Regions from separate parts of the Ensifer sp. GW821-FHT05G01 genome, predicted to be linked through region 1. Evidence: riboswitches for the same ligand, from Rfam matches in the RefSeq annotation. Region 1 holds a riboswitch; each other region holds the start of a gene.

Region 1 (4,583 bases):
CGACGGGGTCGACGTCGCGAATTTGGTTCAGTCTCTGCAGTGACAGGACGATGTCGGCCTTGCCCTCGCGCGGGATCTGTCCCGCCACGTGGCCGGTGTTGCCGCCCTGAGGAACGATCGCCGTCCGGGTTGCGCTTGCAAGTTTCATGATGCGCGACACTTCCTCGACCGAACCGGGTCGAAGCACCATGGGCGTGGTGCCCTTGTAGAGCCCGCGGGATTCGATGAGATAGGGGGCAAGGTCAGCCGGGTTCGTCAGCGCATTGGCGCTGCCGACGATGTCGATGAAGGAGGCGATCAGTTCGGGAGAGGGGAGCGTCGTCGTCATGGCCCTGCCTTCGCAAATGCGCCCGGCGGCGCTACTGCATAATTCGTTAAATCGGAATCGATTTAAGGAGAAAATTGTGCAGCGAGCTTAAAGCGTTACAGCGTCCTTTGCGCGTCATATTTGACGCACGGCGCTGTAAAAATGTCTGTCGGTCAGTCTCTTGGGGCTGCCGCACGCTGCAGCCGGTCAAGGATCGCTTCGCCCAAACCTTCCGGGGGGATGGGAGCGAAGGCAATGGTCGCGGCGCCGCTGGCATCGGCTTTCTTCATATAGTCGAACAGATTGGCAGCTGCCTCGCGCAGGCTGCCTGCCGGGCTGAGATCGAGCACGATCGCTGCATGCTCTTCGCCGGGGAGCACTGTGTTGCCAAAGCGGATCAGGGCTTCTCCCGGGCGCACGTCGCCTGCGTCGAGTCGGACTGCAGCGCCCGGCGCATAGTGCGAGGCGAGCATGCCCGGAGCCTCGATTGTCGCGCCGGCACTTTCGGGTCTCGACACGGCAAGGCCGGTCAGATTTTCGATATCGAGGACGTCGAGACCGCCCGGACGCAGCAGGCGCAAAGCCCCGTCCTCGACCTTGATGATCGTCGATTCAAGCCCGATCTCGGCCGAGCCGGCGTCGAGAATGAGCTTGAGGCGTGGGCCGAGATCGGCGTCCACATGGGCAGCGCTCGTCGGGCTGATCTTGCCTGACGTATTGGCGCTCGGTGCGGCGAGCGGGCGGCCGAAACGGGCAATTACCCGACGGGAGAAGCCATCGGGCATGCGGATGCCCAGGGTGTTGAGGCCGGCCGAGGCGAGCGCATGCACGGAGCTTGTCGGGCGTTGGGGCAGGATCAGCGTCAGCGGGCCGGGCCAGAAGGCGTCGGCCAGGCGTCGCGACAACGGATCGAATATCACATGGGCTTCAGCCATCGCCATGTCGGACACGTGCGATATCAGCGGGTTGAAGCGCGGGCGCCCCTTCATCTCATAAATGCGGCTGATCGCATCCGGGTTGGTGGCATCGGCGGCCAGGCCGTAGACCGTTTCTGTGGGAATGGCGACGGGCTCGCCTTCGGCAAGCACAGCGCAGGCGCGCTCGATCGCGCGTTCCGGCTCGGTCCGTGTGTCGATGATTTCGGCCATATCGCTTCCGTTTCCCTTTCGAGGTCTCCTTAAAGGAGCCACGATGAAAACAGAACGATTTTCTTCAAGGGAAGCGTGCCGGTGGTTCAGAGGCTGCGGATGATGCGCCGCAGCGCCTCGTCGCGCGCACCGAGCATCAGAACGTTCTTGAGCGCGACCTTCGGGTCGTCGGTGCGAAAGAGCAGGCCATTGTCGCTGACGCTGCGATTGATGGTCATCTGACCTTCCTGCGCGTCGGGTTCGATGGCGACGGCGAAGTACATCCGGGAATAGCCGGTCTGGATACGCTCGAAGAAGTGCTTTTCGTCGCCGAGATCGCAGAAGAAGTTGGCGAAGTAGAAGGACCAGGTCACGTCCTTGGATTGGGCGAGATGTGTTCTCGCCGCCGTCACATGGCAATAGCCCAGATGCGGCCGACCGGCGAGCGTGCGGTGGAAGATCATCTTGGGAAACTGGATCGAGGTGTGGAAGCCGTTCATCCGCTTGTGCGTCGTTTCGCCGGCGGTTGTCAGCTTGTGGCCGGTGCGCTGGGCAACCTCGTCATAGCTGAGATAGCGCCGTTCGCGCTGCGACCATTGCCGCCTTTCGATGCGGCCGGTGCGCAGGAACTCGGTATGGACCGCTGTCTTCGGAGCGATCGTGGGCAGCTTCTCGGCTGCGGCGTCGTAGTATTTGAGCTTTGCCATGGACTTCAATGCGCTGTTTGCCGGTTCGGCCGGTTTCTCCGTCAGGCGACGCTAATGCATTATGGTTAATGGAAGATTTCATTGCGCCGGCCAGGATGGATGAGCCGACGCCGCAACGGATGTCGCAAAATGGCGAAGGCTTCGCGCTTTCGCGCCGGCTTTGCCGGAAAAAGCGACAACTGCCCAATATTTGATCTATCTCATTGTTTATAATGACAAATAGTCGGCCTTGTGGTGTTTCAGACACGGGATGCACTGTGTCGTCTTTCTGGAATTGGATGTCGTTAATCGGCAGCTGCGACGACGGCTTCCGCGATTAGATATGCCTACTCAAGGTGCCGCCTCTTAGGGAAGACGGAGAATTGGGAAGCCGGTCAAAACCCGGCGCTGCCCCCGCAACGGTGGTGGAGCGAAAGCCTCGGCAAAAAGCCACTGGACGGTTCCGTCCGGGAAGGCGCCGGGCTGGTCCTTGCGGATAGCTCCTGAGCCCGGAAACCAGCCTTGACACGAATAGACCGTAACGGGTTGCGGCGGGCAGCCGGATCGGAGCCGTCATCGCACAGGCATTGCGCCTGCGTGGGTTCCAGTCCTGCCTCTCCGAAACAAGGCCAACGAGGATAGGACATGGACATCAAGGGCGATATGCTCCGCAAGCTGAAGGGCCGACGCGACGGCTACAGCCTCGACCGGGCCTTCTACATCGACCCCGACTACTACAGGCAGGATCTCGAGAGCATCTGGTACAAGGACTGGCTGTTCATCGGCCACGACTGCGAGGTCCCGCGCGCCGGCAACTATTTCACCGTTCAGGTCGGCGATTACCCCGTCGTCATCGTCCGCGACCGGCAGGGCACGATCCGCGCGCTGCACAATTCTTGCCGTCACCGCGGTTCCCGCGTCTGCTCGCAGCACAAGGGCTCATCGGCCAAGCTCGTCTGTCCCTACCATCAGTGGACCTACGAGCTCGACGGCACGTTGCTCTTTGCCCGTCAGATGGGCGAGGATTTCGACAAGGCCGCCCACAGCCTGAAGCCGATCCACTGCGAAACGGTCGGTGGCTACATCTTCATCAACCTGTCCGAACAGCCGATGGACTTCGCTCCGTTCCGCGACATGGTCGCGCCCTATCTCGCGCCGCACCGCCTTGGCGAAACCAAGGTCGCCTTCGAAAGCACCATCATAGAGAAGGGCAACTGGAAGCTCGTCTGGGAAAACAACCGCGAGTGCTACCATTGCGCAGCCAACCATCCCGAGCTTTGCCGGACCTATCCGGAAGCCCCGACGGCGACCGGCGTGCAAGGCGCCAAGGATGATCCTGTCATCGCCGCCCATTGGGAAAAATGCGAAGCGTCCGGGCTTCCGAGCGAGTTCCGCATGTCCGAGACCGGCCAGTTCCGCTCGGCGCGCATGCCGTTGATCGACGACGCCGAGAGTTACACCATGTCCGGCGCCCGCGCCGTGCGGCGGCAATTGTCGGCGGATGTCAGTCAGAAGCATATCGGTACGCTGCTTCTGTTCCATTATCCGTCGACCTGGAACCATGTGCTGGCCGACCATGCGATCACCTTCCGCGTTTTGCCGCTCGGGCCTGAGCTGACGCAGGTTACGACCAAGTGGCTGGTCAACAAGGATGCGGTCGAGGGCGTCGACTACAATCTGGAAGAACTGACGCACGTGTGGACCGAGACCAACGATCAGGATCGCCAGATCGTCGAGGAAAACGCTTTCGGTATCCGCTCGCCGGCCTACCAGTCAGGGCCCTATTCGCCCGATCACGAAGGCGGTGTGATGCAGTTCGTCGAATGGTACTGCAAGTTCATGGAGCAGCGCCTCCAGGGCGAAGCTGCTCCGCTCTTTAGGGTCGCCTGATATGCAGATGGCATCCTCGTTCCATCACTTCGATGAACTCCATGTCTGGATCGACAGGCAGAACATGCTCGAATGCACATCCGCGGTCATGGAGACCGCGGATGTGATGACCTTTACCTTCCGGCCCGAGAAGCCGGCCTGGTTCCGTTATCTGCCCGGTCAGTTCGTCACGCTCGAACTGCCGGTGACCGACGACGAGCCGGTGATGCGCACGTACACGCTGTCGTCGACGCCTTCCCGGCCGCTTTCGATCGCCGTCACCGTCAAGGCGCAGGCCGACAGCATCGGCACGCGCTGGATGTTCGATCACCTGAAGCCGGGCATGCGGCTGAAGGCCTTCGGCCCGCTCGGCGATTTCAGCTTCGTGCGCCATCCCGGCGAAAAATACCTGTTCATCTCGGCAGGCTCCGGCGTCACGCCGATGATGTCGATGACGCGATGGATGGCAGACTGCATTCCGGAGACCGACGTCACCTTCATTTCCTGCGCGCGCCGGCCGGATGATATTCTGTTTCGCTCAGAGCTCGAAGTGCTGGCGCGCCAGATGTCGGGGCTGAACCTCGGCTTTGTGGT
Region 2 (4,583 bases), on a different contig from region 1:
TCTCGTTTTTAAGGTTCTGGTCAAAGTAGGTGACATCGACGGTCAGACCGTCGTCGAAGAAGCGCTGCTCGACACCGATGTCCCAGCCGAGGCTTTCCTCCGGTTTCAGGTAGGGATTGCCGATGAAGGTTCCCGGGATATATCCGAACTGCTCGTAGAAGGTCGGATTGGTCACGCCGGTGCCGACGGATGCATGCAGTCGGGTTTCGCTGTCGGGTATTTCCCAGGAAGCGCTCAGGCTCCAGGTGGTTGCGTCCTCGAAACGATCGTTGAAATCGCGCCTGAGGCCTGCATTGACGAAGAACTGGTCCGCGAACTCGCCGCGATACTCGCCGACGAGCGAATGCGCATTGCGGCTGAAGGTCTGCTGCAGATGCGACGGCGTGAACGTCTCGCGCTGCCACTCGTAGCCTCCGGTGATCTGGTGGCGGATACCGTCTCCACCATCGAAGCCGTAGCTCGCCTGATAGCTGCCGTTGTAGCGGTTGCCGTCGTTCCAGGATCGCCCGAAGCCGCTGACATTGTCGCGGTGAACGTCAAGGCCGGAGACGCGCGCCTTCTGGGTGAGATCGCCGTCGAGCGCCGAATGGGTCAGGCCGAGCGAGCTCGAGAGCTCGCGCGATCGCGTATAGTCCAGCGTGTCGTAGGTCAGCGCCGTCATGTAATCCTGCGCGTCGAGGTCGGTCTTGCGGTTGACGGCGCGCAAGGTCGCATCGAGCTGCAGATCCGGCGAGAGATCGAAGGTGAACTTGCCGTTGACGGTGCCGTTGCGGTCGCCATCATCCTCGGAGCCGGTATCGGAGACATTGAAACCGCCGGTTCTCTGGAACACGCCGGACAGCGCGTAATCATAGCCCTCGCCGCCGCCGCGGGTCGACAGGCCGCCAAGCCAGGTACCGTCGCTGCCGACTTCGGTGCGGGCGTTTGACACGGCACCATCGCGGCTTCCCTTCTTGGTGATGATGTTGATGACACCGGCCATGGCATTGGCGCCCCAGAAGGTGCTTTGCGGTCCGCGCAGGATTTCGATGCGCTCGATGTCGTCGGCAACCAGGCCGCCGAAGTCGAACTCGCCCTGGGACACGTCGTTCGCCTCGACGCCATCGATCACCACCAGTAGCTGATTGCCTTCCGCACCGCGCACGCGCACCTGCGTCAGGCCGCCGGAGGCACCGGTGCGCGAAACCGAGAAACCGGGAACGAGACGCAGGGCGTCGGCGACGTAGCGGATCTGGTTTTTCTCGATCTGATCTCCGGTAATCACGGTAAAGGCGCGCCCGGATTTGCGCTGTTCGGTCGGCGTCAGGCCATCGGAAACCAGGATCTTCTCAAGCTTGGTCGGTTGTTCGTTTGCGGCCGTATCCTGTGCCTGAGCCCCGCCCACGAGTGTCAGAACCAGCGCCGCTGCGCCAGTCAATTGCTTCGTCATATCGTCCCCACTCCGGCGCGATGGGCACGATCCGGCCCACGCGCGATCGACCGCGGGCAAAGGGTGGCAGGGGCAAGACGACAAGCGACCACCCCGGCGCCGTCTGCGGCACGCGGCAACATTGCTCCAATGTCACCGCTACGGACGGCCGCGCCTCGACACCCCTCGTGTCCAGGCATGGGTGACCGAAACAGGCAGGTCTCCTGACTTCCGCGTCGTCGCTTCCTCCCGCCTTCCCACGCGAGAGTTCGCGCAGTGGCTTCATGGGATTCCGCTCGGCGGTTACAGTTGCGGGGGCAGTCGCGGTTTCGGTCCCTTGCGGGCAATCCTCACCGTGTTCCCTTTTCATCCGTCGTCAGACGGAACCTGTTTCGCAAGAAATGCACTATCAGATGCCGGCGGCGCGTCAACCGCCGGTCGCATTTTCCACTGGTAAAGTCTGCGCGCGCAGAGCTCGCAAGGCCCATGGCGCAAAGGCTACTTCAGGAACGCCCGGAAGCGCCGCATGGCGAAGGCAAAGAGAATGGCGCCGATCACCAGCAAGGCAAGGAGCTGCGGCCAGACGACATCCAGACCGGCATCGCGAAACAGGACCGCCTGCGCCAGAATGACGAAATGGGTGTTTGGTGCCGCCAGCATGATATTCTGGATGATCTCCGGCATGCTTTCGCGCGGTGTCATGCCACCGGAGAGCGCCTGGAGCGGCAGAAGAACGAGCATCAGCAGCAGGCCGAACTGCGGCATCGAGCCGGCAATCGTGGCCAGCAGGATTCCCATCGACGTGGTGGCAAAGAGTTGCAGGGCGGTGGCGAGCAGGAACAGCGCAAACGAACCCTGCACCGGGACGGCAAGCACCCCCTTGACCACGAAGATCAGCGACACCGCAGAAGCCAGCAGCACCACCAGCCCCATCGACCAGACCTTGCTGACCATGATTTCGAACGGGGTGACGGGCATGACGAGCAGATGCTCGACCGTGCCATGTTCGCGTTCGCGGATGAGGGCAGCTCCTGTCAGGACGATCGACAGGATGGTGATGTTGGTGATGACGTTCATCACTGCGCCGAACCAGCCCTTGTTCAATTCGGCATTGTACCGCGCGCGCAGGACTAGATCGACCGGCAGTTTCTGCTCGCTGCGGTGGCGCTCGAGGAAGCCCGCGACCTCGCCGGTGACGATCTGCTGGATATAGCCGTTGCCGGAGAAGGCCTGGCTCATCCGGGTCGCATCGACATTCAGCTGGATCGTCGGCGTACGCCCGGCGAGCAGATCCGTCTGGAAATTCGGCGGAATGTCGAGCGCGAAGGTATCGAGCCCCTGATCCATCCGCCGGTCCATTTCCGCCGGCGTGATCATCTGCGGCGGCACGAAATAGGGCGGATAGAAAGCCGTCGATATCCGCGTCGACACCGGCGAGCGGTCCTCATCGACGATCGCGATGGCGGCGCGGTTGAGCGTCTCTGGCATCGCCGTCGAGCCGGTATAGACCGACAGCGTGAAGGAATAGACGATCAGGATCAACAGGATCGGGTCGCGCCAGAGGCCCCAGAGTTCCTTGATGCCGAGGTGGTAGATGTGGGACAGGCGCATCGTCACCTCGCCTGCTTCTTGAGGGACAGGGTTCCGATCACCAGCAGCACCGGCACCGCAATCAGCATCGGCACGAAAGCGCCCGCGAGATCGCCGAAGCCGAGCGCCTTGGAGAAGGTGCCGCGAGCGATGGTCATGAAATGCGTCGTCGGGTAGATCTGGCCGATGAAGGCGCCCGCGCCCTCCAGCGACGAGACCGGATCGATCATGCCGGAATACTGGATGGCCGGAATGAGCGTCAGGATCGCCGTACCGAAAATCGCGGCAATCTGGCTGGACATGAAGGTGGAGATGACGAGCCCCATCGCCGTTGCCGCCGAGACGTAGATCAACCCGGCGACCGTCCAGGCCAGCAGGCTGCCGGTGAACGGCACCCGGAAGACGAAGATCGCAAAGGCGGTCAAAAGCGCGAAATTGAGCATCGCCAGGGCGATATAGGGGAGTTGCTTGCCGACCAGGAATTCGAGCCGCGTCACCGGCGAGACGTAGAGGTTGACGATCGAGCCCAGCTCCTTCTCGCGCACGACGCTGAGCGCCGACAGCATGGCCGGGATCAGCATCAGCAACAGCGGAATGACGGCGGGCACCATGGCGACGATGCTCTTGACGTCGGGATTGTAGCGGAAGCGCGTCTCGATCTTGAAGGTGCCGGCGGTTGCCGCATCGCCGTAGCGTTCGCGGATCTTTCCGGTCAGCCAGTGGGCGTGCAAGCCCTGCACGTAGCCTTTGACCGTTTCGGCGCGGCTCGCCATGGCCCCATCGATCCAGGCGGCAATTTCGACCGTGTCGCCACGGGCCGCCCGCCTGGCAAAACCCGGCGGAATCTCGATCGCAAGGCTGAGTTCACCGTTGCGCATGCGCCGGTCGAGGTCGGCATAATCGGTGATCGGGTTCTTCTCGATGAAGTAGCGCGAGCCGGCGATTTCGAGAATATATTCGCGGCTGGTGGTGGTCTGGTCATGGTCGAGCACCGCGAAGGTCAGGTCCTCGACGTCCATGTTGATGCCATAGCCGATGACGAACATTAGGATGACCGTGCCGATGGTCGCGAGCGTCGCCCGGATGGGATCGCGCACCAGTTCCAGCGCCTCGCGACGGGTGTAGCTGAACATGCGTCCGACGTCGAAAAACGCCGACGTCGCCGACGCCTTTCGTTCGACCTCCTGCGCGATTGCCGGCTTCGACGGGTCGTGCGCCCTGACCACGGAAGGCGCCGCCGGCTTCGCGCCGGCGATCGCCTCTTCGAGATAGGCGATGAAGGCTTCCTCCAGCGTCGACGCGGAGCGGCTCTTCATGATGCCCTCCGGCGTGTCGCTGACCAGCACCTTGCCCGCATGCATCAGCGACATGCGATCGCAGCGCATCGCCTCGTTCATGAAGTGGGTGGAGATGAAGATCGTCACCTGCTCGTTGCGCGAGAGGTCAACGAGGATCTGCCAGAAACTGTCGCGCGCGACGGGGTCGACGCCGGATGTCGGCTCGTCGAGGATGAGGATGTCGGGCGAATGGATCAGGGCGACGGCCAGCGACAGCCGTTGGCGCACCCCGAGCGGCAAGGCGTCCG
Region 3 (4,583 bases), on a different contig from region 1:
GAGATGCTCGACGGTCGCGCGAAGACTGGGACATTGCTCGGGCGCTTTCCGAAGCTCGACGAGGTCGCGGACTACGCCGCCTTCGTCGCCTCGGACCGGGCTGGCGCCATGACCGGCGCAATCGCCAATCTCACCTGCGGTTCGCTGGTCGATTGACGGGAACGACCGGCGCACCCTCGTCAAGGTCCGCCAGTCGCCGCGTGTCAGGCGCGTGCAAATCCGAGGATGAACAGCGCCAGCGACCCGATCGAAGTCACCGTGCGCACATGGTTCCACCAGACCCAGTCGGTCAGGTAGCGCTGCTGCCAGAATTCGGTGGCAGCCTGGCCGGGCGTGACAGCACCCAGCGCATCGTTCATCGGAACGTTGAAGATGATGGTGACGATCAGCACGCCGGCGACATAGACGATGCCGCCTACAGCCAGGAGCAGGCTGCCATTGCCGCCCCAGACGAAGGCGGCAATCACCAGGGCAAGCGCCAGAAGCGCCGTGCCCATGAAGACGCTCAGAAACAGCGGGTTCTGGATCACCACGTTGATGGCGTTCATCGCCGCGATCCCCTGCTCGGCCGGCAGCCGTGATAGCGCCTGCATGATGCAGACCGAGAAGATGAAGAACAGCCCGGCCATCAGGCCGGAACCGATCGCGGCGGCAAACGCCAGAGCGGGGATGAGCGGGATCATGCGGCAATACTCCAGACACCGGTTGCAGCGGTCTCCCGGGCGTAAGTTGCAAAGTCGCGCGGCCGGCGCCCAAGCACGCGCTCGACATCGGACGTCACACTCGAATTGCGCCCATCGAGCACCGAGGTGAAGAGATAGCGGATCAATTCGACATAGTCATCCGGCACGCCGTCGGCCTTCAGCTGCGCGGCAAAATCGTCAACCGGAACGGACTGATAGCTGATCCGCCGATTGGCAGCCGCAGCGATCTCGGCCACAGCGTCAGCAAAGGTCATGAGCCGCGGGCCGGTCAGCGAATAGACCTGGCCAACATGGCCCTCATCCAGAAGAGCCGCAACCGCAACGTCGGCGATGTCGTCACAGCTGATGAAGGGTTCGGTGACCTCATCCGTCGGCAGGAAGACGGACCCGCTCACGATGCCATCGGCGAGAAAACCTTCGCTGAAGTTCTCGAAGAACCAGCTGGCGCGGATGATCGTGCAGTCAGCGCCGGAGGCCTGAAGCGCACGCTCGGCGGCTTCCGCCTCATCCTCGCCTCGGCCCGACAAAAGCACCAGCCGCTTGATGCCTGCGTCGACGGCAAGGCGTGAAAACTTGGCGATGATCTCGACGGAACCCGGCACCGCCAGGTCGGGCTGGAAGCAGACATAAATGCGATCGACATTTGCAAGGGCCGTCGCCCAGGTCGCCTCGTCGGTCCAGTCGAAAGAAGGCGACGCCGAGCGCGCGCCGATGCGCACCGCAACGCCCCGCTCCTGAAGGCGGGCCGCGACCCGCCGCCCCGTCTTGCCGGTACCGCCCAGAACCAGTGTCAGTTTGTCCGTCATCGCTTCCTCCTGAGGTTGGCCTACAAACATGAGCATCTCTCACATTTGCAAATGTGATAAATCCTCGTATTTTAGGAGTCAAGTCAAAATGTGAGCATCACTCATGAATCAAGAGACAAGCCCAGCCGCGGCTCCCCCCGACGACGAGACCGCGCTGCGCCGGACACCCAGCCAGAAACGCAGCCGCGAGCGCGTCGAACACATCCTCGCCTGCGCGACGGCACTCATCCAGGAGAAGGGCAGCGACGCCATGCGCATGAGCGAAGTCGCTGAAAAGGCTGGAATTTCGATCGGATCGCTCTACCAGTACTTTCCCGACAAGGCGGCGATCGTGCGCACGCTGGCCGAGCGCTACAATGCGGTGTGCAACGAGTGTATCGCGGCCGAGCTTGCCAAGGTGACGTCGCTCGCCGAGCTGCGTGACGCCTTCGCCGTATTGTTCGACATCTATTACGATATGTTCCTGGCCGAGCCCGTCATGCGCGATATCTGGTCGGCGATGCAGGCCGACAAGGCGCTGCGCGAAATCGACCTCCAGCAAAGCCGTGCCGGTGGCCAGCTTCTCGCCGACGTCTGGGCGCGGTTTGCGCCCGGCACGCCGCGCGAGGCGATCGATAGCGCCGCCTTTTTGATCATGCATCTCGGCGATTGCACCATGCGGCTTGCGGTCTCGGTGGACCGGGCCGAGGGCGACCAGATCGTCGAGGCCTATAAACGCATGATCCTTCGGGATTTTGTCGCGGATGGGCCGGGCGGCGGCGCAAGTTTAATTGACATCTCCGGGGTGCGATCCTAATCATCATCAGATCGATTGGTTCCCGCAACGCGAACGCGTTTCGGGAGTAAACGGGAACGTGACGGATGGACCCATGCTGGGCATTCAAATCACGGCCGACCCCGCGACTGTAGAGCGACGTGAATGCGCCGTTCCGGAGCGATCCGGAAGAAGCCACTGGAGACGAGACCGCGAGAGGGCGGACCTTGGCTCTGGGAAGGCGAGGCAAATCCAGGGTGATCTCACCCGACGTCCTGAGCCAGGAAACCTGCCAGTCGATGCGGGCATAGGGCCCAAACCGGGAAATTTCCCGATGCCATCACGGAGGTTGTCATGGCTACGTCTACAGTTTCGAGCATTCCGCTCTCCCTCAGCGATCGTCTGACCGCGGGTATCATCGCGCTTCTCATCGGCGGCTTCCTCGTCTTCGGCGCGGGCCTGGCGAATTCGGCCGTGCTGCACGACACCGCGCACGACACCCGCCACTCCTACGGCTTCCCCTGCCACTAAGCGATGCGGAGGGACGCGACATGCGTTCCGCGTCGACATAGCTGCGGACAAAAACGCTTCCGGCAAACAGCCGGACGCGTTTGCTTGCGTCTGATGCAGACCGAAGATCTGCCGGCCGGAGCCGTTCGCAGGATTGCCAATGGGACACGGCGCTGCCTGCAAGGCGCATGGCGCGCCGATATCGAGGGATATCGAAAATGATTGTCAGAACGCTTCTGGCCGCGATCGTGGCTGGATTGATTGCCGGTGTCTTCATGACCGGCGCCCAGGAACTGCGCGTCGTACCGCTGATCCTGCACGCGGAAGAATTCGAAGGCGAAGCACCCGCCGCCGGCGAACAGCCCGCCGCCCAGCCGGGAACGGCCGATCCGGCCGCCGCAAACCACGACCAGCATTCGTCGCTGAAGGCGGTTTCGCCGATCGGCGCCCTGCTCGACGCCCTGTCGCCGATCACCCCCGCCTACGCCCACGAGGGCGAACACGAGGAAGGTGGCATCATGTTCGGCATGAGCCGCTTTTCCGGCACGCTGATCGCCAATCTGGTGACCGGCTCCGGCTTCGCGCTGCTGCTGGCCGGCGTCAGCCTCGTCATCGGCTATCCGATCACGCTCAGGAACGGCGCGCTCTGGGGCGCCTGCGGCTGGCTTGCCGTACACATGCTGCCGGCCATCGGCCTGCCGCCGGAACTACCGGGCTTCCCGGCCGCCGAACTCGGCGACCGCCAGGTCTGGTGGCTGGCAACGGTAGCGCTTTCCGCCGTCGGCCTTTATCTGCTGGTCCTGCGCGAAGAGATCGTTGCCAAGATCATCGGCCTCGTGCTGATCGCAGCACCCCACGTCTATGGCGCGCCGCAGCCGTCGGATATTTCCAGTAATGTTCCGGCCGTACTGGGCGCCGAGTTCGCCGTGGCGGCGCTCGCCACCACGCTCGCCTTCTGGATCGTGCTCGGCGTCGTCTCGGGCTTCATCAACGACCGTTTCGCCAAGGCATAAGCCGACCGGCCACCGTGACAAACGAGCCCCTGATATCGCCGATATCAGGCGCTCTGTCGTTTGAGATGATCAGCCCGTCTGCGATGCAAGCAGATGCGCCTGCAATCGTTCCCGACGCTCCTGCGGCGCCAACAGCACGCAATTGTCGCAGAAGCTGCCGCCTTCGGTTCGATAATAGAGACAGCAGCCGCCGCGCAGGCGATAGACGCGCGACAGCGCTTGATCGCCGCTCCCCTCGCCGAACTCGACCTTGATTGCCTCATAACAGAGCTTGTCGGAATAGAGCGGCGTGCCTTGGCGTTTGACGATCGCCAGCGCCTTGGACATCGCATCCTCTTCGTCGCCGAGCGCGCGACCGATCTCCAGGAAACCACCCGCAAGCGAATCCGCTGCCAGCCGCCATTGCGCGCCGGACGAAAGACCCGTGCGACGCTTCAGCATGGCGATGACTGGCGCCAGATGCACGGCGAAGGTTTCACTGAAGGCAACCGCATCGCCTGGGGCATTATCGCCGACCGCAGGCATGCTTAGGCTGAAATGAAACCGTTTGGCCGCCACCAGCCGCTCACCATAGGCGCGCGAAAATTCTTCGAAGCGAAGGCGGCGAACCCCCGCCACGATGCCCGCACCGAGATAGAGGCTGCCAAGCGCGAGCGCCAGTTGGTTGCCGTAAAACGCGATCAGATGGGCGGCGCGGATCTTGTTGTCCATACCGACGGCGAAACAATCCTGATAGGCAAGCCCGGCTTCGAGCCCCGCACCATCCTCGGCCCAGAACTGCGCCGCGGAAAGACCG

What was found. Region 1 has a riboswitch for cobalamin ahead of AC07UR_RS04350 (aromatic ring-hydroxylating oxygenase subunit alpha). Riboswitches for the same ligand answer to the same signal wherever they lie in the genome.
Region 2: linked by a shared signal. The riboswitch ahead of AC07UR_RS06865 (TonB-dependent receptor plug domain-containing protein) and the one ahead of AC07UR_RS04350 (aromatic ring-hydroxylating oxygenase subunit alpha) in region 1 are both predicted to bind cobalamin.
Region 3: linked by a shared signal. The riboswitch ahead of AC07UR_RS13235 (CbtB domain-containing protein) and the one ahead of AC07UR_RS04350 (aromatic ring-hydroxylating oxygenase subunit alpha) in region 1 are both predicted to bind cobalamin.

What each region holds. Positions count from the first base shown of each region.
Region 1 is NZ_JBWKSC010000001.1:901,617-906,199, forward strand. It holds gene AC07UR_RS04335 (FAD-binding oxidoreductase) at 1-328, opposite strand, end outside; gene AC07UR_RS04340 (L-threonylcarbamoyladenylate synthase) at 481-1,455, opposite strand; gene AC07UR_RS04345 (DUF6656 family protein) at 1,542-2,141, opposite strand; cobalamin riboswitch at 2,458-2,659, shown strand; gene AC07UR_RS04350 (aromatic ring-hydroxylating oxygenase subunit alpha) at 2,766-4,010, shown strand; gene AC07UR_RS04355 (FAD-binding oxidoreductase) at 4,012-4,583, shown strand, end outside.
Region 2 is NZ_JBWKSC010000002.1:219,212-223,794, reverse strand. It holds gene AC07UR_RS06865 (TonB-dependent receptor plug domain-containing protein) at 1-1,429, opposite strand, end outside; cobalamin riboswitch at 1,606-1,814, opposite strand; gene AC07UR_RS06860 (ABC transporter permease) at 1,907-3,019, opposite strand; gene rbbA (ribosome-associated ATPase/putative transporter RbbA) at 3,022-4,583, opposite strand, start outside.
Region 3 is NZ_JBWKSC010000004.1:425,152-429,734, forward strand. It holds gene AC07UR_RS13215 (SDR family NAD(P)-dependent oxidoreductase) at 1-156, shown strand, start outside; gene AC07UR_RS13220 (anthrone oxygenase family protein) at 204-683, opposite strand; gene AC07UR_RS13225 (NAD(P)H-binding protein) at 680-1,510, opposite strand; gene AC07UR_RS13230 (TetR/AcrR family transcriptional regulator) at 1,614-2,306, shown strand; cobalamin riboswitch at 2,306-2,575, shown strand; gene AC07UR_RS13235 (CbtB domain-containing protein) at 2,619-2,795, shown strand; gene AC07UR_RS13240 (CbtA family protein) at 2,993-3,787, shown strand; gene AC07UR_RS13245 ((2Fe-2S)-binding protein) at 3,857-4,583, opposite strand, start outside.